Regions from separate parts of the Micromonospora sp. NPDC051924 genome, predicted to be linked through region 1. Evidence: riboswitches for the same ligand, from Rfam matches in the RefSeq annotation. Region 1 holds a riboswitch; each other region holds the start of a gene.

Region 1 (5,807 bases):
ACCAGCACCCACCGCCAGCGCAGCAGGCCCCAGGGGGTGAGCAGCGCGCTGGCCACCCCGACCAGCCAGACCGCCACGCTGAGCGGTGCGAACAGCCAGGTCACCAGCAGACCGGCGGTCGGGTAGACCATCTCGGGGTCGGCCCCGCGCAGCCCGGCGACGCCCAGGGTGAGCAGCACCAGGTCCGCGCCGAGCCAGCCCATCGAGGTGACCAGGTGGAGGGTCAGCAGGGCCTTGCGCCCGGTGGGGGAGAGTCGGCTCATGCGGCCGATCCTCCGCCGCCGGGTCGCGGGCGTCGTGGGGTCGGGGACGACATCCGGCGTACGTCGCCGGACGTAGGGTGGCCCGCCGCCGGCGGGCCACCCCGGCTCAGTAGACCGACAGGTGCACGTGGTTGGTGTGGTCGCTGGACGGATCGCCGTTCCCGCCGCTGTACGCCTTCCACCCGCTGCTGGGAAGCCAGATCTGCTTGTACCAGATCACGTAGAGCACGGCGAGCGCGTCGGAGTTGCGGATGAAGTAGGCCGCCAGGTTGTTGCCGTACGTCTTGTCGCCGCCGGTGGCCACGCCGCCGAAGCCGTCCTGCTGCGCGGCGAAGTCGCAGGCCCGGCCCTTCGGGTGCTCGCCCGAGCCGCTGGGCCGGTAGCAGGAGACGTACCGGGTGAACCCGGCGGCCTTGGCCTGCTGGAGGGCGTGCAGCGTACGCGGGGTGATGCAGCCGTCGGCGGGCGTCGGGTCGTTGACGCTGCACGACTCCGGCGGCCAGGACCCGTCGGCGTTGCGCGGCGCCGGGGTGGCGGTCGCGGTGGACGTGCCCCGGGTGCCGCTGCCGTCCGTGGCGGCCGCCTTCCGGTTGGCCACCTCCAGGGCCTGCTCGGCCTGCTGCTTGCGCTTGGCCATCACCGCGACCTGCTTGCGCTGCTCCTGGATCTCGCCGTTGAGCGCGACCTGGGTACGGGTGGCCCGGTCCCGGGTGTCGAGCAGCTCGCGCAGCGCCCGGTCCTCATGGGCGGCGACCTGGGACAGCGCGGCGGCCCGGTCGAGGAAGCCCTCCGGGCTGCTGCTGCCGAGCAACGCCTGGGCGGTGCCGAGCCGCCCGCTGCGGTACGCCACCGCGGCGATCTCGCCGACCTTGGCGTCGCGGCTGCCCAGCTCGGCGTTGATCGTGGTGAGCTGGGCGTTGAGCTGCTTCTGCCGGGCGACCGAGCGGTTCAGCGCGGTCCGCGCGTCCAGCCAGCCCTTGCTGGCCGCGTCGAGCTGGGCGCGCAGGGCCGGGGTGCCGCCCTCGTCGTCGCCGGGTGCGGCGGCGAGCAGGCCGGTCGGGGAAGCCGCCGAGGCGGGGGAGACCGGCAGGGTCGCGACGCCGAGGGCGAGCGCCGCGACGAGCAGGGCCGCCAACCGGGCGGCCGTCCGTCGTACAGGTGCCACTGATGGCATTCAGGTGTCCTTCCGTCAACCGCCGACCGGGTTAGCTGACGGGTTCGGGACGGAAGATCCCTACCGCTGACGCGGATGCACCCCAGGTACGTGGTTCCCCGGCTCGCCGTGCTCCGGCGATTAGGCGACGGCCACCCCCGGGCGCCGATGGGCGCCGCCCGGCGGAGGCCGCGACCGAGCCTACCGGCGGTCCGCCGAGCCGACCCGGGTCGCGGGCCGGTCAGTCGGGGTTAAAGCCGGCATAAGTGCACAATAACCACTTGGATTTAAGATTGTCCTAATTACCACTCGACCGACCCGCAGGCGCCGGCGGACGCTCCGGGTTCGATCTGCAACGTGGCGTGGTCGATGCGGAAGTCCTCGTGCAGCGCGGCCCGCGCCGCCGCGAGAACCTCGCCGACCTCCGCGCCGGGGTTCATGGTCAGGTGCGCCGAGGCCACCTCCATGCCGGAGGTGAGGGTCCAGACGTGCAGGTCGTGCACCTCGGCGACGCCGGGCACCGCGGCCAGGCGGTCGTGCACCGCGGTCACCTGGAGATGCTCGGGGGCGGCCTGCACCAGGATCCGTACCGCGGCCCGGCCGAGCCGCCAGGTGCGCGGCAGGATGAACAACCCGATCCCGACCGCGACGAGCGGGTCGGCCCACCACCAGTCGGTCACCGCGATGACCAGGGCCGCGCCGATCACCCCGAGCGAGCCGAGCAGGTCGCCCAGCACCTCCAGGTACGCCCCGCGCAGGTTGATGCTCTCCTCCGCCCCGGAGCGCAGCAGCGCGAAGGCGGCGAGATTGGCGAGCAGGCCCAGCACCGCCACGGCGAGCATCGGGCCGGCGAGGACCTCCGGCGGCCGGCCGAACCGGCGGACCGCCTCGACCAGCACGTAGACGGCGACCGCGCCGAGCAGCACCGCGTTGGCCAGGGCGGCCAGCACCTCCAGCCGGTAGAGCCCGAAGGTGCGCTGCGGGTCGGTGTCGGCCCGGCGGGTGGCGGTGATCGCCGCGAGGGCCATCCCGATCCCGAGCACGTCGGTGAACATGTGCCCGGCGTCGGAGAGCAGGGCCAGCGAGCCGGTGGCGAACGCGGCCACGGCCTCCACCAGCATCAGGGCGGTGAGCAGACCGAACGCGGCCCAGAGCCGACCCCGGTGGCGGTGCGCGGCGTTGGTCACCGCACCGCTGTGGTCATGCCCTGCGCCCACGCCCACACCCTCTCGTCCGTCGGCCCGGCCCGGCTCAATCTATGTTCACATCGCTATGTGTGCAAATGAACGTCGGATGTCCGTCGGCCGCCTCCGTCGGGTCCCGCTCAGCCCACCGGGTCGAGCGTGGTGAGGCGCTGGGTGGCCCGGGAGAGCGCCACGTAGAGGGTCCGCACCCCGGAGCCCGGGTCGGCCCGGATCTCGCTCGGGGCGACCAGCGCCACGCCGTCGTACTCCATGCCCTTGGCCTGGAGGCTGGTCACCACCTGGAGCCGGTTGCCGCCGAGGCCGGCCAGCCAGCCGGCCACCTCGTCCCGGCGGGGCACCGGGGTGATCACCCCGACCGTGCCCTCGACCTCGGCCAGCAGGGCACGGACCGCCGCCATGGTGGCCGGCGCCAGCTCAGCCGGGGGCACCGCCAGCTCGACCGGTTCGACACCGGTGGAGCGGACCGCGGTGGGCAGCGGCAGGTCCGGGTAGAGCCGGCGGATCTCCGCCGCCGCCACCGCGAAGATCTCCGCCGAGTTCCGGTAGTTGGTGGTCAGCTCGTAGCGGTACCGGCGGCGGCGTCCCAGCGCGTGGTCGCGGGCCCGGGTCAGCTCCTGCGGGTCGCCGGTCCAGGCGGTCTGCGCCGGGTCGCCGACCACCGTCCAGGAGGCCAGCCGGCCCCGCCGGCCGATCATCCGCCACTGCATCGGCGACACGTCCTGGGACTCGTCGACCACCACGTGGGCGTAGTCGCGGTAGTCCTCCGGGCGCTCCCGCGCGGCCGCCCGGGCCGCCCGCTGCCGGTCGGCGTACGTGCTCAGCTCGCGGACGCCTCCGGCGAGCTGGAACGGGTCGCGCTTCGGCCGCTGCCGCTGGACCGGCTTGCCCAGCAGCGCGTCCAGCTCGTCCAGGAGCGCCACGTCCGCGATGGTCAGCCCCTCGGTGTCCAGGCTCCGGTACGCCTCGGTCAGCAGCCGGATCTCCGCCCCGGACAGCACCCCGCCGGCGTATCGGCGCAGCCGCTCGGGGCGGGCCAGCCAGCCGAGCACGTGCCGCGGGTGCAGCCGCGGCCACCACCCCTTCAGGAACTCCCGGAACTCCGGGCGCTCGATGATCTCGTCCTCGAACGCGGGCTGCTCCGGCAACCAGCCCACCCGCAGCGTGCGGGCCTGCGCGTAGAGCGCGGCGAGGACGGAGTCGAAGCCCATCCGGCGCACCTCGTTGCGCCGCGCCCCACGGGACAACGCCCGGTCCCGGATCGCGTCCAGCTCGGCCCGCTCCAGCCGGAGCAGCTCACCCCGGTAGAGCAGACGCAGCTCGGTCGGCGCGTCCGGCGCGGCGTCCCGGATCGCACGTTCCAGCACCCGCCGCATCCGCAGCGAACCCTTCACCGCCGCCACCTCGGGCGGGTCGGTGCGGGTCGCCGACATGCCGGGGAAGAGCGAGCCGAGCGAGTGCAGGGTGGCGGTCTCCTCGCCGAGGGAGGGCAGCACCGAGGCGATGTACTCGACGAACACCCCGGACGGGCCGACCACCAGGATGCCGCCGCCGGCGTACCGGGCCCGGTCGGAGTAGAGCAGGTACGCGGCGCGGTGCAGGGCCACCGCCGTCTTGCCGGTGCCCGGGCCGCCCGAGACGATCGTGACGCCGTTGCCAGGGGAGCGGATCGCCTCGTCCTGCTCCCGCTGGATGGTGGCGACGATGTCCCGCATGCCCCGCCCGGTGGCCCGGGACAGGGTGGCCAGCAGCGCGCCGTCGCCGACCACCGCCAGGTCCGGCGGCGCGGACTCCGGGTCCAGCAGATCGTCCTCGATCCGGGTGACCTTTTCCGCCGACGACTGGATCGTGCGCCGGCGTACCACGCCCATCGGCTCGGCCGGGGTGGCCTGGTAGAACGCGGCGGCGGCGGGCGCCCGCCAGTCCACCACCAGCGTCTCGGCGTTCTCCCCGCGCACCCCGAGCCGGCCCACGTGCAGCACCTGCCCGGTCCGTAGATCGAGCCGGCCGAAGACCAGCCCCTCGTGCTCGGCGTCCAGCACGTGCCGGCGCTGCGCCGCGTGGAAGACCATCGCGTCCCGCTCCACCAGCGCGCCGAAGTTGCCCACCCGGGCCAGCTGGTAGCCCTCCCGCTCGGCCTCGGCAGCGGCGCGACGCAGCTCCGCGAGCCGGGCGTACACCCGGTCGAGGTGCCGCTGCTCGACGGCGATCTCCCGGTCCAGGGTGGTCTGGTCGCTCAACGCGGGGGCTCCTGATGGTCACGTGGCGGGCACGGCGGGCTGAATGAGGGTACGGGCCGGCGCCCCGGCCCCTGTCAAGGGCCATGCCGGTACCCGGGCCCCGCCCGTGCCGGTTGCCCGTTATCCGGCCGTTCCCACCCCTTGTCCGGCCGGTTCCACCCCCGGCCGCCCACCCGCCACCGTCTTCGGGCAGGTCGTTGCGGCCCGGGCCGCGCGGGTCCGCGCGGCCGGCCGGGCCAGCGCCCGCTCGACCACCGCGGCGAGGGCCGCGTTGACCTCGTCGGGGCGTTCCATCATGAGCATGTGCCCGGCGCCCGGGCAGACGGTCAGCTCGGTGGTGGGCAGCGCCGCGGCGATCGACTCGGCGCACGGCGGCGGGGTGAGCCGGTCCCGGTCGCCGACCAGCGCGGCGGCCGGCAGGTCGCCGAGCGCGGCCAGGGTGTCCAGCCGGTGCTGGGCGCCGATCGAGGCGCGGAACCCGCCGATCGAGCGGAGCGAGGCGTGCGCCACCGCCGAGGTCACCAGCCGGATGTCCGCCGGATCGCAGCGGTCGCCGAAGAGCATCCAGCGGATGCTCGGCCGCAACGCCCGCAGCAGGGCGCGCGGCGGCCGCCACGAGCCGCAGCGGGCCAGCACGCCGGCGCCGGTGGTCTCGGCGAGCCGGATCAGCCGGGCGATCCGCGGCGAGAGCCCGTACACCGTGTGGGTGTGTCCCTCGGCGGTGGTGGAGACGAAGACCAGCCCGGCGGTTCGGGCGGTGAAGTGCCCGGGGTGGCGGTGCGCGTACTCCATCAGCGTCATCCCGCCCATCGAGTGCCCGACCAGCACGATCCGCCCGGCCGGGGCGATCTCGTCCAGCACCGCGGCCAGGTCGTCGCCGAGCTGGGCCAGGGTGGCGGTGCGCAGGGCCATGCAGCTGGACCGGCCGTGGCCCCGGGCGTCGTACGTC
Region 2 (5,807 bases), on a different contig from region 1:
CCCCGTGGCGACTTCCAGCCCCCTCGCAACCACCCGGAAACGATCTTGCAACAGGGGTGGCCCGTCCGAGCAGCGGAACGTTTCACCGCGGCAACATATGCCCGTTCTCAAATCCATCGATCGGATGTAACGTCTCCCACACGTTCTCCGACTCGGCGTGACATACCCCCGTAGCACGCCGACAGAAAGAGGTGGGCCCATGGGACTCCGTCCCAACCTGCTGACCCGGCGTGCCGCCGGTGTCGCGACGACGACCTTCGCGCTGATGCTCAGCACCGCCGCGGTGGGTGTCGTCCCCGCTGCCTCGGCCTTCTCGGCCGCCCCCGCCGGCTCGTGCGCCGAGCCCGCCGACGTCCACTCGGACGCCCGGGTCGCCAAGGGTGGCAGCACCAAGCTGGACCCGAACAACCTGACCGCCAAGCAGGTCGCCGAGCGCGAGTCGGACCTCGCCGCCGCCCTGCGTGAGCAGGCCGCCTTCCGCGGCGGCGCCCAAGCCACCGCCCCGCTGGCCACCGTCACCGTCCCGGTCGTCGTGCACGTCGTCCAGCGGGACAGCACCCGCGCCGGCGGCAACATCCCGGACTCGATGGTCACCCAGCAGATCGACGTGCTGAACAAGGCGTACAGCGGTGCCACCGGCGGCGCCCCCACCGCCTTCAGCTTCCAACTGCAGAAGGTGCACCACGTCACCAACGCGGCCTGGTACCCGATCGTGCAGGGCTCCTCGGCCGAGCGGCAGATGAAGTCCTCGCTCCGTGAGGGCGGCAAGAACACGCTGAACATCTACCTGGGCGAGCTGAGCGACAACCTGCTCGGCTGGGCCACCTTCCCGAAGCGCAAGCTCGACAGCATGGACGGCGTGGTCGCGCTGAACGAGTCGCTGCCGGGCGGCACCGCGACCAACTACAACGAGGGTGACACCGGCACCCACGAGATCGGCCACTGGCTGAACCTCTACCACACCTTCCAGGGCGGCTGCTCCGGCTCGGGCGACAGCGTCGACGACACCCCGGCCGAGGGTTCGCCCGCGTACCAGTGCCCGACCGGTCGGGACACCTGCACCGCGGCGGGCCTGGACCCGATCACCAACTTCATGGACTACACCTACGACTCGTGCATGCACCAGTTCACCGCTGGTCAGGCGAGCCGGATGATCACCGCGTGGAACGCCTACCGCGCGGCCTGAGCGCCCAGCACTGAAACGCCGGTGCCGGCCCTGTCTTCGGACGGGGCCGGCACCGGCGTTCTCGTGGACTCTCAGGCGGCTGGGCGGCGGGTGTCGAAGCCGTGCCGGCCGCCGCGCCGACCCTCGGCGGCGGCCACCGTACGGCGGGGCGGGGCGGTCGCCCGCGGATCGAGCCAGACCCGCACCTGCGGCCGGCCGGCGCCCGGCTGGGAGGTCTGGTCGCGCCGGGTCAGCATCGCCACGTCGACGGTGAACTCGAACAGCCGCCAGTCGACCTGCGGCGCGGCCCGGCCGAGCTCGGCCACCCGGGTCAGGGTCGCCGGATCGGTCACCGGGTGGGCCCTGCCGGCCACGTACGCCTCGTCGTCGCTCTCCTCCGGGGGGAACGAGTGCAGCGCGTAGCGGCCGTCGCGTTCGAGGTCGCGACGCTTGGGCGAGTCGATGACGAAGCAGTAGAGCCCGTCGTCGGTGATGACCGGGGCGACCGGATGGACCCGGGGGCCGCCGTCGGCGCGGACCGTGGCGAGGTAGCCGAAGCCCGGCCCGTACTGCTGCAGGAGAAGGCGGATCTCGTCGGCGAGTCGGGGCTCGTCGGCGGCGAATTCGGACCAGGAAGCCATGCGAACATTCTATCGAACAGGTGTACGAAGATGTAGTCCGACACGCAGGTCACCCGTACCGGTCGCTATGGTGTTCCGATGCTGCTCTCCGACCGCGACCTGGTCTCCGAGATCAAGGCGGGCACGCTCGCGCTGGAGCCCTTCGAGCCCACGCTGGTGCAACCGTCCAGCATCGACGTACGCCTGGACCGGCTGTTCCGGGTCTTCAACAACCACCTTTACACCCACATCGACCCGGCGGTCCAGCAGGACGACCTGACGTCGATGGTGGAGGTTCCCGAGGGCGAGCCGTTCGTGCTGCACCCGGGCGAGTTCGTGCTCGCCTCGACCCTCGAGGTGATCTCGCTGGGCGACCAGCTCGCCGGCCGCCTGGAGGGCAAGTCCAGCCTGGGCCGGCTCGGGCTGCTCACCCACTCGACGGCGGGCTTCATCGACCCGGGCTTCTCCGGCCATGTCACGCTGGAGCTGTCCAACGTGGCGAACCTGCCGATCACCCTCTGGCCGGGCATGAAGATCGGCCAGCTCTGCATCTTCCGGCTCTCCTCGCCGGCCGAGCACCCGTACGGTTCCGCGGTCTACGGGTCGCGCTACCAGGGGCAGCGCGGGCCGACGCCGAGCCGGTCCTGGCAGAACTGGCGGGTCTGGCCGACCCGCTGAGGAACGATGCAGGGGCCCCCGCGTCGCGGGAGCCCCTGCGGACCGTCAGCCCGGTCGGCCGTAACTGTTGATCTGGCCGTCGTCGACGCGCTTCATGGTGATCGGCTTGCCGGACTGGGAGGCGTGCACCACCCAGCCGTTACCGACGTACAACGCGACGTGGTGCAGGTCGCTGTAGTAGAAGACCAGGTCGCCTACCTGTAGCTCGCTGCGGCTCACCCGCCGGGTGACGTCGTGCTGCTGGCGCGCGTTGTGCGGCAGCGAGACACCGGCCTTGGCCCAGGCGGCCATGGTCAGGCCGGAGCAGTCGTAGTGGTCCGGCCCGGCGGCGCCCCAGACGTAGATCTTGCCGATCTGGGCGCAGGCGAACTTGGCCGCGACCCCGCCGGGGCCACCCGGGTAGCCGGCCGGGCAGGGCGCCGGACGCAGCGGCCCGCCGCCCCCGTTGCCGTACACCTTGAGCCGCAGCTTCTGGAGCCGGGCGATCTCGGCGTCGATCTGCTTCTTCTGCGCCGCGAGCTGGGCCTCGGTACGGGCCAGCTTGGCGATCATGTCGTCCAGCGGCTGCTTCTTGGCGGCCAGCTGGTCGCGCAGCTCGGCCACCGTCTGCACCTGCTGCTGCTGGCGGTGCGCGAAGCGGTCGAGCAGTTCCAGGCTGTCGACCACCTCACCCGGGGAGCGGCTGCCCAGCAGCGCGTTCACCGTGGAGAGGTTGTCCCCCTTGTAGGCGTCGGCGGCGAGACCGCCGACCTGCCCGAGGGCCTGGTCGACCTTGGCCTGCAGCGGGGCGATCTGCTTGGCCAGCGCGGCGGCCTGCTTGCGGTTGGCGGCGAGGTCCTCGCGGGTGGCGTTGACCTTTTCGATGATCGGTTCGAGCTTGTTCCAGTCCCGGTCGATCTGGGCTTCGATCTCGGCGACCGACGGGTCTGCGTGGGCCGCCGTGGCGCCGCCGGTCAGGATGACGGCGGTGCCGACCAGGGCGGCGAGGGCGGTGGTGAAGCGGGACCAGCGTGAACGCGGCGCAGCCGTCAGCCGGTCGAGTGACCGCGCCGACGGCGGCCGCGGGGCATGGTTAGCCACCGGGCTCCGTACTCCTTCTTCCGGACCGCCTACCGGGTTAGCTGACGGGTTCGGGCAGGAAGGGAGCCGCCCTACCGCAGAGGCTGCGGATTCACCCCAGTTACCTGGGTCCCCGGCTCGCCCGGAGGCGACTCGGCGGTGTCCGACCGTCACCACCCGGGCTGGGCGATGAAACTGCCGGCCGACGATTGACCAGAGTAGAGATCGCCGTTATCAAGACGCAACTCACGCGGCCGTGACACTCCGTACGCGAAGTTGCGGCCACGATCCGGAGGATGAAGGTTTTCTTCAGCGGGTTTTACCAGCCGGAAAGGTATTGACCGCAAGGCGGGTGCGGAGTGAGGGTGGGAACGCAGTGACCCCCATCCCTGTCTGGAGGTTCGATGCACCTCTCACCCCCGCCGTCGGGCAGACGGATACTGCTGGCCGCCGCCGTCGCGGCGGCCACCGCGCTCGCGACCACCGGCCCGGTGGCCGCCGAGCCGTCCAGCGCCGACACCGCCGACCGGCAGCAGCAGTACGCCGGCGCGGCCGACGAGTACGGCGTGCCGCAGAGCGTCCTGCTCGGCGTCTCGTACCTGGAGTCCCGCTGGGACACCCACCCGGGCCAGCCCAGCACGAGCGGCGGCTACGGCCCGATGCACCTGACCGACGCCGAGCAGGTCGCCTCGACCCCGTCCAGCTCACACGTGGACGAGAACGAGGACCCGCGCGGCGACGACTCCCGCCCGCTCACGCTCGACCCGACCGTCGCCGCCGCGCCCTCCGGCGACGTGCTGCCGCAGGCGTCCCTGCAGACCGTCGACGCCGCCGCCGCGCTCACCGGCATCCCGGTGGAGACGCTGCGTACCGACGCCGTCGCGAACATCCGGGGCGGCGCGGCGCTGCTCGCCTCGTACCAGAAGGATCTGGGCGGGCCGGTCGGCGCCGGCAGCGACCCGGCGGCCTGGTACGGCGCGGTGGCCCGGTACTCCGGCGCGGACACCGAGGACGCCGCGGCGGCCTTCGCCGACGAGGTGTACGACCAGATCGGCCAGGGCGCCAGCCGGACCACCGACGACGGCCAGCGGGTGACCCTCGCCGCCGCCGCCGTGACGCCGGACGAGTCCGGGCTGCACAAGCTGGGCCTGCGCCGCGCCGAGCGGCCGGACGGCCTGGAATGCCCGGTCCGGCTCGCCTGCGAGTGGATTCCCGCCCCGTACGAGAAGTACGGCCCGGGCGCCGGCGACTACGGCAACCACGACCTCGGCGCGCGGCCGGCCCAGCAGAAGATCGAATACATCGTCATCCACGACACCGAGGGCTACTTCGGCCCCAGCGTGAAATTGGTCCAGGACAAGACCTACCTGGGCTGGCACTACACGCTGCGCTCGGTGGACGGCTACGTCGCCCAGCACATCAAGGCCAAGGACGTCGGCTGGCACGCCGGCAACTGGTACGTGAACGCCAAGTCCATCGGCATCGAGCACGAGGGCTTCGCCGGCCACGGCACCTGGTACACCGAGGCGATGTACCGGACCTCGGCCAAGCTGGTCCGCCACCTGGCGCTGCGCTTCCAGATCCCGCTGGACCGGCAGCACATCCTGGGCCACGACAACGTGCCCGGCATCCTCCCCGGCAACGTCGCCGGGATGCACTGGGACCCGGGTCCGTACTGGGACTGGTCGCACTACTTCGACCTGATGAAGGCGCCGTTCCAGGGCACCGCCACGCCGCACACCGGCCTGGTCACCATCGACCCGGACTACGCCACCAACCAGCCGGCGTTCATCGGCTGCAACCAGCAGCCGCCGGGCGTCCCGAAGCCGACCCCACCGGCCGCGCCCTGCCCGCTGCGCGGCTCCTCGGCCGTCATCCTGCACACCGCGCCGAGCGAGACCGCCCCGCTCGTCAACGACCTGGGGCTACGCAAGGACGGCACGCCGGACACGATGTACATCTCCGACCACGGCGCCCGCGCGTCCGCCGGCCAGACGTACGCCCTCGCCGGCATCCAGGGCGACTGGACGGCGATCTGGTACCTCGGCCAGAAGGCCTGGTTCTGGAACCCGGCCTCGGCGCCGACGGCCAAGTGGGCGAACGGCTTCGTGGTGACCCCCAAGCCGGGCAAGGCCACCATCCCGGTGTACGGGCGGGCCTACCCGGAGAGGGCGGCGTACCCGGCCGGCGTGCCGTACCAGACCATCGCGCCGCTGCAGTACACCTTCGCGGCGGGCCAGCGGTACGCGCTCGGTGGCGTGCTGCCGGGCGAGTACTACCGGGCC
Region 3 (5,807 bases), on a different contig from region 1:
GCAGCCGCCCGGGATCGGCGTCGGTGTCCTCGGCGGCGCGGGCCCGCATGGACGTCAGCGCCTGCTGGGTCTGGGTGAGCAGCTCGTCGAGGCTCGCGGCCGCGGAGAACGGGTCGTTGGTCATAGCCGCGCTTTCTTCACGTCTTTCCGGAGCACCGTGACGATAGCAACCGCCTCCGACGGCACCGGTGCGCGCACGCGTCAGAACGTCCGCCGGTACAGGGAGCAGCCCTGACACACCTCCGGCGGCGTGTCGCCGGCCAGTCGCCGCCGGAACGCCCGGTACTCCTCGCCGTACCAGATCTCCGGGAAGGACCGCTCCCCCACCGTGCCGAGCCGCACCCGGTCGTCGCCCATCACCATGCAGCAGGGCTGCACCACGCCGGTGCTGGTGATGTAGGCCGCGTCCCAGGGCCAGGAGCAACCGGGCCCGTCGGGCGGCGTGGCGGTGCGGGGCAGGCGCAGGCGTACGCCGAGCCGGCCGGCCTCGGCCGCGGCCCGCGTGAAGGCCTCGGTGGCCCGTTCCGTGTCCACGCCGGTCCAGAGCGCCTGGTCGGCGGTGAACTCGCGGATCTCCGCGTACCGGCCGGCCGGGTCGGCGTCGGAGAAGCTGTGCGACAAGTTCTGCACGTGCAGCTCGTCGACGCCGACCCGGCCGAGCAGCCGGACCAGCTCGGGCAGCTCGTCGACGGTGTCCCGCATGGCGACGAAGACGACCCGGATCCACGGGGTGTCGCTGCCCACCGCCCGCTTCGCCGCCACCAGGCCGGCCAGGTTCGCCAGCACCGTGTCGAAGTCGGCGCCGTCGCGCACCCGCTCGTACGCCTCGGCCCGGGCGCCGTCCAGCGAGACGTGCATCCAGCCCACCCCGCTGGCCACCAGCTCCTCGGCCCGCCGCCGGGTCAGCAGGGTGGCGTTGGTGTTGAACCCGACCACGATGTCCCGCGCCACCGCGGCCGCGATCATCTCCATGAGGTACGGCGACAGCAGCGGCTCGCCGAGCCCCTGGAGGGTGAGGTCGCGCAGCCCGGGCGTGTCGTCCACCACCCGGTGGAACAGCTCCGGGCGCATCGCGCCGGCCAGCTTGTTGACCGGCGGCCGGTAGCGGACCAGGCACATCAGGCAGCGCAGGTTGCACGCGGCGGTCACCTCCAGTTGGAGGCGCGTCGGCAGTGGCGGATCGTCGACGGCGACCGGCATGCCCGGGGTTGCCCCGGTACCGAGGGCCCAAACCTGGCTGCTGCCGCCGACGGGGTCGAACCGGAACCGGGTCCGACCCCGGGTCACGCCCGCTGGCGTACGCGGAACGGCTCGGCGCGGAGATCCGCCTGGAGCAGGCGGAGTGCGGCCTCGGCCGGGGAACCGGCCGCCGCCGGGTAGGTCATCAGCCGGTGCCCGGCGTCCCCGGGCAGGTGCAGCATCTCGAAGTCGAGGTCGAACTCTCCCACCACGGGGTGCCGGAGCCGCTTGGCGCCGGAGACGCAGGTGTGCACCGGATGGCGGGACCACAGGGCGGCGAAGGCGGCGCTCTTCATCGACAGCTCGCCGATCAGCTCGGCGAGTTCCCGGTCGTCGGCGTGCCGGCCGGCCACCAGCCGCAGCCCGGCGACCGCCCGGACGGCCTCGTCGTCCCACCGCACGTGCAGGTCGCGGGTGTGCGAGTCGAGAAAGAGCATCCGGGTCAGGTTGGGCCGGTCCACGGGCCGGTCCGGGGCGTCGAGGTCGAGGTGACCGGCGAGGAGCCGATGCGCCAGAGGGTTCCAGGCCAGCACTTCGGTACGCCGGCCGAGCACCAGCGCCGGCACCTCGGTCATCGCCGCGATCAACTGCCGCACGCCCCGGCCGGCGGTGTCGGGACGCGCCGACCGGCGCCGCCGGCCGGGCCGGGGCCGGGCCAGGTCGTGCAGGTGGGCGAGCTCGTCGTCGGTGAGCCGCAGGGCCCGGGCCAGCGCCTCGATGACCGCGTCCGACGCGTTGGCACTCTGCCCCTGCTCCAGCCGCGTGTAGTAGGTGACGCTGACGCCGGCCAGTTGGGCCAGCTCCTCCCGCCGCAACCCGGGGACCCGTCGGGCGCCGTACGAGACGACGCCGACGTCTTCAGGGGTGAGCCGGGCGCGCCGGCTGCGCAGGAATTCGCCGAGGTCCCCGGCGCCCGGGCGGTGCGGTGCGGTCATCGCCCCATCCTGCCCGGTCCGGCACCCCGTTGCCTGTCCCTGCCGGTGACAGGCAGCCGCAGACCAGGCAGGGCAGGGTGCTGGCCGGCCACGCCGGCCGGACCGACGGTGGTCCCGGGTCGTCCCGTGGACGTCCCGTCGACCGCAAGAAAGGACCTCGATGACCCGTCTGGATTCCCCCGCCGTCACGCCGCGCCCGGCGCCGACCCGGCGTGCCGGGCTCGCGCTGGCCGTGCTGCTCACCGCGAGCTTCACCCTCGCCGTGGACTTCTCCATCCTGACCGTCGCGCTTCCGGTGATCGGCCGGGAGGTCGGGTTCGGGCTGGACACGCTGCAGTGGATCGGCACGTCGTTCGCGCTCTGCGCGGCCGGTTTCACGCTGCTGTTCGGGCGGGTCGCGGACCTGTTCGGCCGGCGCCGGCTGTTCCTCGCCGGGATCGCGGTGCTCGGCCTCTCGTCGCTGGTCGGCGGTCTTGCCACCGGTCCCGGCGTGCTGATCGCGGCGCGGGTCGCCCAGGGCCTGGCCACCGCAGCGGTCACCCCGGCCGCGTTGTCACTGCTGACCACCACGTTCCCGGAAGGTCCGGCCCGGGACCGGGCGCTCGGCCTCAACGGGGCGCTGATGGCCGCCGGCTTCACCACCGGGGCGATCCTCGGCGGCCTGCTGACCGACCTGCTGAGCTGGCGGTGGGCGTTCTTCGTCAACGCGGTGGTGGCGGCCGCGGTGCTGGCCGTGGCCCCGCTGGTGGTGGCCGAGAGCCGGCCACCCCGGCGGCCCCGGCTCGACCTGCCCGGCTCGTTCACCGTCACCGGTGGGTTGCTGGCGTTCGTGTACGGGCTGACGGCCGCCGGTGAACACGGGTGGACCGACCGACGAGCCTTGGCGGCGCTCGCCGTGGGGGCCGTGCTGCTGGTCGCGTTCGGGGCGGTGGAGCGGCGGGCCGCCGCGCCGCTGGTACCCGCCGCGGTGCTGCGCCGCCCGACCGTACGCTGGGGCAACCTCCTCGGGCTGCTCGCCTTCGCCACCGAGACGTCCCTGGTGTTCCTGCTCACCCTCTATCTGCAGCGAGTGCTCGGGCTTCCGCCGCTGGTCGCCGGCGGTTCCTTCGCCGTCCTCGGCATCGGCACCGTGCTCGGCGGCGTGCTGGGGCCACGGCTGGTGGCCGCCTGGGGGGGCCGGCGAACGATCGTGGCCGGTTTCCTGGCTCAGGCCGCCGCGACCGCGCCGCTGCTCCTGCTCGGTGCGGACCGGGGGTGGATGCTGCTGCTGCTCGTCGCCACGTTCGTCGGTGGGGTCGCCAACCTGGTGGTGATCGTCGGCTTCATGGTGACGGCGACATCCGGCCTGCCCGACGGCGAGCAGGGGCTGGCGACCGGCATCGCCACGCTCAGCCAGCAGGTGGGCATCACCGTCGGTATCCCGGTGATGTCCGCGGTGCTGGCCGCGGTGGTGCACGGCCTGGGCACCGACGGCGGGGCGGTGCTCCACGGCGTCACCGCCGCCATCGCCGCGAACGCCGGCGGGTGTCTGCTCGGCGCCGGGCTCGCCGCGTTCCTGCTGCCCGGGCCCGCGTCGGGCCTGGCGGAGACGGGCTGAGCGAGGCACCGGGTCAGTGCGCGAGACGCGGAACGCCCGACCGGTTGCCCGGTCGGGCGTTCCGCGCGGATCCGCCGGGAGGCCGGATTCCGTGGTGCCTCAGCGCAGGCGCAGCTTCTGGCCCGGGAAGATCAGCCCCGGGTCGGCACCGACCACGCGCTTGTTGCGCTCGTACAGCGCCTGCCAGCCGCCGACGAGGTGGTGCGCGTCGGCGATCTCGGACAGGGTGTCACCGGGCTTGACGACGTAGGTGCCGCCGGTGCTCGGGGTGGTGGAGCGGTGCTTGCGGGTGGCCGGCCGGTCACCCCGGAAGGACCGGTCCTTGGTGGCCTTCCTGGTCGACTTCTTCGACCCACCGTCCGACTTGGACGAGTAGTGCTTGGACGAGCCGCCCTTCTTGCCGCACACCGGCCAGGCGCCGATGCCCTGCCCGTCGAGGACCTTCTCGGCGATGGCGATCTGCTCGCTGCGGCTGGCCAGGTCGGCGCGGGCGGCGTACGTCTGACCGCCGTAGCCGTTCCAGGTGCTCTTGGAGAACTGGAGGCCGCCGTAGTAGCCGTTGCCGGTGTTGATGTGCCAGTTGCCGCCGGACTCGCACTGGGCGATGGCGTCCCAGTTGACGCTGGAGGCGCTGGCCGGTGCGGCCGGGCCGAGGATGGCGGCGGCGCCGGTGGCGGCGCCGACGACGAGCGCCCCGACGGCGAGGCGACGCTGCGTGGTCCGTCGGTGACGAGCGACGTGTTCACTTGCCATGTTGGGTTTCCTCCACGCCGACGAGGTGAGCTGTCGGGTTCGGGCCGAGGAGCCCGGCCGCCGATGGCGGCTTCACCCCGAGGTGTCGAGCACCGAGGAACGTGTGGGTCCCCCGCTCCCGCCGTGAGGTCCAGGTACCGCCGGGCCGGTGGCGGGATTAGGCGTTACCGGCCCGTGGTGTCCGCGATCGCGAACGGATACGACGTTAGGAACCCTTTCGGACGAATGCCCACTTCTTGTGAAGTTCTTCACCCGGCCGAGCGACGACGTCACGGCTCGGGTTGCGCGCGGAACCGGCGTGGCGTACACGCGGGCTCATCACCCACAGTGACCGTCCACGCCGGTCCCGTACGCGTCCCTTCAGTACGTCAGGCCGTAGCCCTGCGGGAAGAGCGGCACCTGCCCGTCGCCGGCGTTGATGGGCTGCTGGCTGACCGAGTTCATCCAGGTCATCGGCAGTTTGCCGGTGGGTGCGTACCCGCCGAAGAGGACGTCGGCGACGCCGGCGCCCTCGGTGCCGGGCAGCCAGGAGGCCAGCAGCGCGTCCCACCTGGGCAGTTCGGCCGAGATGTCCATCGGCCGGCCGGAGACCAGCACCACGATCACCGGCACGCCGGCGTTGCGCAGCGTCGAAATAGTGCGCAGGTCCTCACGGTCCAGGCTCATGCTGCCGGTCCGGTCGCCCTGCCCCTCGGCGTACGGTGTCTCGCCGACCACCGCGATCGCGGCCCGGTAGGTCCCGTCGATGCCGGTGCCGCGCTGGTTGTAGGTGACCGTGGTGGTCGGCCCGACGGCGGCGCGGATGCCCTGGAGGATGGTGGTGCCGGGGGTGATGTTGCCCGACGAGCCCTGCCAGGAGATGGTCCAACCGCCGCTCTGGTTGCCGATGTTGTCGGCGTTCTTGCCGGCCACGAAGATCTTGTTGTTGTCCCGGGCCAGCGGCAGGACGCCGCCGCTGTTCTTCAGCAGCACCTGGGACTGGCGCACGGCCTGCCGGGCAAGGCCCCGGTGGGCCGCGTTGCCCACCGTCGGGGTCCAGCTCCGGTCGGTGTACGGGCGCTCGAAGAGCCCCAGTTCGAACTTCTTCGTGAGGATGCGGCGGTTGGCATCGTCGATCCGGCTCATCGGCACGTGCCCGTTCTGCACCTCGGCGCGCAGGGTGCTGATGAAGCTCTTCCAGGCGGTGGGCACCATCACCATGTCGATGCCGGCGTTGATCGCGGTGCTCACCTCGGCGGCGGTGAAGCCGGCGCTGCCGTCGATCTGGTCGATGCCGTTCCAGT
Region 4 (5,807 bases), on a different contig from region 1:
CTGGTCTGGTCGTACCGGGACGGCGAGCCCCGGCGGACCTTCCTGCGTCGCCGGCTGGCCAAGATCTACCCGAACCACCTGGTGACGTTCGTGGTGGCGCTGGCCGTCGCGTTCTGGTTCGCCGACCCGGTCCCGCCGTGGGCCGCGCTCGGCAACCTCTTCCTGCTGCAGGCCTGGATCCCGCTCGACGGCTACTTCTACAGCGTCAACAACGTGAGCTGGTCGCTCTCCTGCGAGCTGGCCTTCTACCTCTGCCTGCCGTTCGTGCTGCCGCACCTGCGCCGCGCCCGGACCGGCCTGCTGTGGGCGGCGGTGGTCGCCGCACCCCTGCTCATCCTGGCCCTCTGGCCCGGCCAGCTGCTGGTGCCGGAGGAAGGCCGGTGGTGGTTCACCCAGATCTTCCCGGTCGTCCGGTCGCTGGAGTTCTGGATGGGCGTCGCCGCGGCCGAGCTGATGCGTCGGGGCCGCTGGCGGGGGCCGAACCTGACCGTGGCCAGCCTGCTCTTCGTCGTCACCTGGGCGGTGGCCGCGCAGTGGATCCGCGCCGAGTTCTGGGCGGCCCTGCTCGCGGTCGCGTACCTCCTGGTCATCACCGCCGCCGCGGACGCGGACGTGCGCGGTCGGCGGACGCCGTGGCGGTCCCGCCCGATGGTCTGGCTCGGTGAGGTTTCGTTCGCCTTCTACCTGGTGCACGTCCTGGTGATGCGGACCGTGCTGCGGCTCACCGGCGACTGGGGGGAGGGCCTGCGCGGCTGGTGGGGGCCGCTCTTCGCGCTCGGCTTCCTGCTGGTCAACCTGCTGCTCGCCGCCGCCCTGCACCGGTGGGTGGAGCTACCGATCATGCGCCGACTGGGATCGTCCCGTCGGGTCCGCGCGCGGGCCGCCGCGCCGTCGGTCCCGGCCCCCGCCGGGCCGGTCGCGCTCCCCGCCCCGCCGCGCCCCGTCGAGTACGCCGGCCGGCGCGACCGGGCCTGAGCGGAGCCCGCCGCCGCGCCAAGATGGGCACTGATTCACGGAAAGCGTGGCCATTCCACGCCCGGAGGCCACTCTTTCCGTGAATGAGGCGCCTCGGAACCTGCGTGCGGCGGGGTGATGTCCACAGTGGGCGGTGTGGTGGACGAGGGTGGCGCGACACGCCGTTCGACGGTGCGAGCGTGGCGGCGGCGGCGGTAGGTTGGAGCCGTGCTCCCGATTGCGCTCACCTGTCCCGTGTGGTGGGTGGCGCGCTGGACCGCCCGCATGCTGGCCAGCCTGGCCGTGGTCGTCGCCTTCTCGCTCGGTGCCGCCTCGCTGCCCGTCGGCGCGACCGCGCACGCCGCGCCCCGGCCATCCGGTGTCCCGGCCGAGCACGTCGTCCAGGGCGGTTCCGCCCTTCCCGGCGCCGCCCACCGGTCGGTGATCCGCCGGTCCGACCCCGTCGGACGGACCGTGGGATCGGACCTGGCCGCGACCGTCCCGGCCGGCGTGCCGGCGTCGCCGCAGCGCCCGGTCCGGGTGGTCCCGGTCGACCGGGAGCAGGTCCTGGTCGGGGCGGTCCCGGCGACCGTCGGCTCCCGGGCCCCGCCCGCCCGCTGAACGTCGGGCGGCTCCGGCCCACCCTCGCCGTACCACCGAACCTCACCCCCGCACCCGCCCGGCGGCGGCCCGGCGGCGCATCCCCGACGGTCGCGCCCCGCGCCACCGGCCGTGCGGACCTCTCCACCACGACGTTCCCCGTGAGGTGCCGATCATGGAAAAGACCGTTCTCCACCACTTCCTCACCACCGTTCCCGAGGCCACCGCCATCTGGTCCGCGCTGCTCCTGCTCGCCCTCGGCGTCCTCGCCGTGCTGGTCGCCCGGCCGGAGCGGGACACCCCGCCCGAGGTGGCCCCCGATCCGGCCGCCGAGGAGGCCGCCCGCCGCGCCGACCTGAGCCGGTACGCCGACGAGGTGGCGGTGGCGGCCGCCGGGGCCGCGCAGACCGCCCGCCGCCGCCGCGAGCAGTGGCTCGCCGCCCAGGGCGAGGTCGGGCAGGCCTGGCGGGCGTACGACGAGGCCGAGGTCCTCGCCCGCCGCCTCGCCGGCGCCGCCGCGCTGCCCGAGCCGCGTACACCCCGCACCCCGGCCGAGTACGCGGCCCGGGAGCGCTGGCTGCACCACGCCGCGATGGCGGCGCACTGGCGGGGCGACCTGACCGCCCGGCAGTTGGCCGACGTGCTCGCCCACCGCAACGGCTGGGACCCCCGCCGGCACCCGGCCGGGCAGGAGATCGTCCTGGCCCGGGCGGTACGCGAGCACCGGCGCTCCGGCTGGCGGACCGCCGCCGAGCGGGAGCAGCGGGCGTGGCGGGACGCCGAGTTGGCCGCCGACGCGGCTCGCGTCCTGGCCGCCGAGGCGTACGCGGCCGCCACGGCACTGCGTCCGGGCGTGGTGCCGGCGCGGTCGGCCGAGCCGGTGACCCGGCAGCCCGCTCCGGTGCCGGCCGCCCCGGCCGTGACCACCCGTGCGCGCTGGCGCCCGGCCCGGGTGGGCTGAATCGTTACCCGAATGTGGTGAGCCCCGTCACGGGATGCCCGAAACGGTCATCGGGAACAGCTCGGGCGATCGACTCCCGCAATTCCGGGCCGCTCGCTACCCGATGTCCGATTGTTGCCCGACAGTTCCGACATAACTGCTCGTCCCATTGAGTAACGTCAGTGATCGGCTGTTCCGGTCAGAGTAATGATGTTCGAGGTTTACGCAGGTGGGGACGCTTGGCAGGTGGCGTACCCGCCGGTAGTGTCGGCGCGTCCGGTGCGGTTTTCGATCGCAAGAGGCGACGCCGTGCCGACCCGCTCAATCGTGATCTCACGAACCGGGGACCCAGTGCAACACCGGGGTGAATCCGCGAGCTTCGGCCGCGGTAGGGCGTACTTCCCGCCCGAATCCGTCAGCTAACCCGGTAGGCGGTGTAGGAAGGAGTCCCATCCTCGTGCCGACCACCCCCCGATCCTCTCCCCGCCTCCACGGCGCACCGGTGCCGGCGCTCGCCTGACAGCGTCCAAGCACCCCCGGCAGCCCGGCCACTCCGGGCGCTTCCCTTCCCGCGGCCACCCCGCCCCACGAACGCGCGTGAGTTCCTCCGCGCGGCGGGCGGGCGTGTGCCGCTCCGGCCCCCCGTGGAGGAACACGTGAAGCACCACCTGAAGCGACAGCTGCGCCGCCTCGCGACCGAGCGCCCGTACCAGATCGTCGCCGGCTCGGCCGCGGCGCTCGTCCTGGCCGGCGGCACCGGCGCCGCCCTGGCTGCCACCAACGACTCGCCGGTGCGCCAGCAGCACACCGCCGCCGTCGCCGAGTTGGCCCCGCAGCTGGGTCAGGTCGCCGCCGAGGCCAAGATCGCCGCACCATCGTCGCCGTCCGCTTCGCCGAGCGCGTCGCCCACGGCGAAGGCCAGCACCGCCAAGGCCGACCCGGACGTCACGAAGAAGGCCAAGCCGAAGCCCCCGTCGACCAAGGTCCTCGACTACACCTACGAGGCGCAGACCGCCTACTGGAACTGCGGCCCGGCCGCGGTGCGCAACGCGCTCAGCGCGAGCGGCGTCGAGACCACCCAGGACGCGATGGTCGCCCCGCTGAACGCCGGCGAGAACGGCACCAACTCCGCCGAGGACACCACCCGCGGGCTCAACCAGATGCTCAAGGGCAACCCGTGGCGGACCCACATGATCCCCGGCAGCCCCACCCCGGCCCAGATGGACCAGCTCCAGGCCGACGTGGTCAAGGCCGTCACCGACGGCCGTGGCGTGGTCGCCAACATCGTCGGCGACGCCACCGACACCGACGGCGGCTGGCACTCCTTCTCCGGCGGCCACTACATCGCGGTGGTCGGCTACAAGAACGACGGCCGCACCGTCCGGATCGCCGACTCGGCCGACCCGTCGGTGCCGGCGTACTGGATGAGCACCATCGACCTGGCGAACTGGATGGCCACCCGCGGCTACTCCGCCTGATCGCACCCCGCCCCGTCGGGCCCCGGCTCCCCCCCGAGCCGGGGCCCGACGTCGTCTGTCGGACTCCACGGCCGTCCCGTCTCGCGCGTCGTGTCCGTCCGATGGCACACTGCGCCGTATGGGTGACGCGACGGGTACCCGCCATCTGCTGCTGTTGCACGGCATGGGCGCCACCGGCGAGGTGTGGCTGCCCTGGGCGCCGCTGTTGGAGCGCCGCTGGGCGGGCCGCTGGCTCGCCCCCGACCTGGCCGGCCACGGCTGGTCCCCGCCGCTGCCCGAATACTCCTTCGAAGCCCTCGCCCGCCGGGTGCTGGAGGGGCTCGGCCCGGTCGCCGAACGGCTCGGTGCCCGGGACCGCCTCGTGGTGCTCGGGCACTCCCTCGGCGGAGTGGTGGCGCTGGCCCTGGCGGCGCGGTCCCGGGGGTTGCCGGTGGACGCCGTGGTGGGGCTGGGCATCAAGGTCGTCTGGTCCCCGGCCGAGCTGGCGAAGGCCGGCGAGCTGGCCGGGCGGCCGGTGACCTGGTTCGCCAGCCGGGACGAGGCGGCCCGGCGCTACCTGCGCGTCTCCGGGCTGGCCGGGCTGTTCGCCCCGGACCATCCGGTGGTGGACGCCGGGCTGCGCCGGGAGGACGGCCGCTGGCGGCTGGCCATGGACCCGGCCGCCTTCGCGGTGGGGGAGCCGCGGCTGCCCGCCCTGCTCGCCGCGACCGACGTGCCGGTGCTGCTGGCCCGGGGCGAGCAGGATCCGATGGTGTCCGACGCGCAGCTCAAGGAGCTGGGCGTGCCGGTCGCCACGTTGCCGGGGCTCGGCCACAACGCCCACGTCGAGGACCCGGAGGCGGTGCTCACCCTGCTCGACCCGTACCTGTGAGGACCTGATGCAGTCGCACCTGGCCGAGGTGGAACGCGTGCGTGGTGGTCAGCGACGGGCCACGGGTTGGCGCAGGATGGTCCGCAGCTTCGCCGGCTCGGTCCTCCGCGGGTCGCTGAGATAGATCTCGTGGTGCGGCCCGTTGAACGTGAGGCCGTTGGCCGGCATGAACTCATGGTGGAGGCGCTCGAGCACGGGACCCTCGTCGTCGTACGAGCCGACGTGCAGGGCCTGCACGGACAATCCCTCGGCGTACCGCTCGAACCGTATCTGGTTCGCTGCCGGCAGGTGTTTCTTGGTGGCGGCCAGCCGGACCGCCTCGTCCACCACGTCAGCGGTGATCCACCCAGGCTGTGTGATCATCATGGTCCATCGCCACTCGCCTTTGGCCCGAGTCACGAAGGCGGCCGGATCATCGGCTGACCACAAGCCCTCCAGCGGAGCGACGACATGGTCCCGGCCGAGCCGCTGCTTGCTGGCGAACTTCAGCGCGTACGAAACGGCGTACAACGCTGCCAGCGCATCCTGGTAGGACTTTGACGTGTTGGGGTCGCCCTCGCCGTCGACCATCAGGAACGGCAGCTCGGGCACATCCACGAGCTGGAAGCTGCCGGCGCGGGCGGCATAGAGGTCCTTACGATCCCGCTTGATGTCCGACTTCGCCATGGTCCTCTCCACTCCGCTATGCGGGGTCCGGGCGGCGCAGCGTCAGCGACTGGAACCGGTGGCCGCGACCGACGTCGACGGGGTGGAAGTCCACGACGTCGAACCATGCGGTGGCGAAGCCGAGTAACTGCTCATCGGTGCGCCACGAGAAGAAGCGCGGTGGCACGTACTCGTCGCCGTCGATGGGACCTTCGGCGGTTTCGTTGCCGCCGTACATGCCGGCGAAGAAGAGCCCGCCGGGGCGCAGCACCGCCCGGATCGCCGCCAGGACTGCGGGCAGGTCGTGGTTGGGCACGTG

The links. A riboswitch is a leader RNA that binds a small molecule or an ion and turns the genes downstream of it on or off. The one in region 1 is predicted to bind cyclic di-AMP.
Region 2: linked by a shared signal. The riboswitch ahead of ACZ6S5_RS28450 (C40 family peptidase) and the one ahead of ACZ6S5_RS23435 (coiled-coil domain-containing protein) in region 1 are both predicted to bind cyclic di-AMP.
Region 3: linked by a shared signal. The riboswitch ahead of ACZ6S5_RS03210 (transglycosylase family protein) and the one ahead of ACZ6S5_RS23435 (coiled-coil domain-containing protein) in region 1 are both predicted to bind cyclic di-AMP.
Region 4: linked by a shared signal. The riboswitch ahead of ACZ6S5_RS19430 (C39 family peptidase) and the one ahead of ACZ6S5_RS23435 (coiled-coil domain-containing protein) in region 1 are both predicted to bind cyclic di-AMP.

What each region holds. Positions count from the first base shown of each region.
Region 1 covers NZ_JBVJJA010000031.1:66,830-72,636, forward strand. The annotation lists gene ACZ6S5_RS23430 (hypothetical protein) at 1-263, opposite strand, end outside; gene ACZ6S5_RS23435 (coiled-coil domain-containing protein) at 370-1,437, opposite strand; cyclic di-AMP (ydaO/yuaA leader) riboswitch at 1,443-1,574, opposite strand; gene ACZ6S5_RS23440 (cation diffusion facilitator family transporter) at 1,719-2,633, opposite strand; gene ACZ6S5_RS23445 (HelD family protein) at 2,741-4,858, opposite strand; partial or broken gene ACZ6S5_RS23450 (alpha/beta fold hydrolase) at 5,078-5,807, opposite strand, start outside.
Region 2 covers NZ_JBVJJA010000046.1:22,290-28,096, reverse strand. The annotation lists gene ACZ6S5_RS28465 (zinc metalloprotease) at 200-1,186, shown strand; gene ACZ6S5_RS28460 (pyridoxamine 5'-phosphate oxidase family protein) at 1,258-1,806, opposite strand; gene dcd (dCTP deaminase) at 1,885-2,463, shown strand; gene ACZ6S5_RS28450 (C40 family peptidase) at 2,509-3,543, opposite strand; cyclic di-AMP (ydaO/yuaA leader) riboswitch at 3,556-3,691, opposite strand; gene ACZ6S5_RS28445 (N-acetylmuramoyl-L-alanine amidase) at 3,927-5,807, shown strand, end outside.
Region 3 covers NZ_JBVJJA010000003.1:141,274-147,080, forward strand. The annotation lists gene ACZ6S5_RS03190 (YbaB/EbfC family nucleoid-associated protein) at 1-124, opposite strand, end outside; gene ACZ6S5_RS03195 (radical SAM protein) at 202-1,287, opposite strand; gene ACZ6S5_RS03200 (helix-turn-helix domain-containing protein) at 1,284-2,174, opposite strand; gene ACZ6S5_RS03205 (MFS transporter) at 2,335-3,771, shown strand; gene ACZ6S5_RS03210 (transglycosylase family protein) at 3,871-4,524, opposite strand; cyclic di-AMP (ydaO/yuaA leader) riboswitch at 4,526-4,698, opposite strand; gene ACZ6S5_RS03215 (glycoside hydrolase family 3 protein) at 4,885-5,807, opposite strand, start outside.
Region 4 covers NZ_JBVJJA010000023.1:62,042-67,848, reverse strand. The annotation lists gene ACZ6S5_RS19445 (acyltransferase family protein) at 1-975, shown strand, start outside; gene ACZ6S5_RS19440 (hypothetical protein) at 1,219-1,575, shown strand; gene ACZ6S5_RS19435 (hypothetical protein) at 1,730-2,515, shown strand; cyclic di-AMP (ydaO/yuaA leader) riboswitch at 2,803-2,943, shown strand; gene ACZ6S5_RS19430 (C39 family peptidase) at 3,139-3,972, shown strand; gene ACZ6S5_RS19425 (alpha/beta fold hydrolase) at 4,091-4,843, shown strand; gene ACZ6S5_RS19420 (GyrI-like domain-containing protein) at 4,892-5,509, opposite strand; gene ACZ6S5_RS19415 (class I SAM-dependent methyltransferase) at 5,526-5,807, opposite strand, start outside.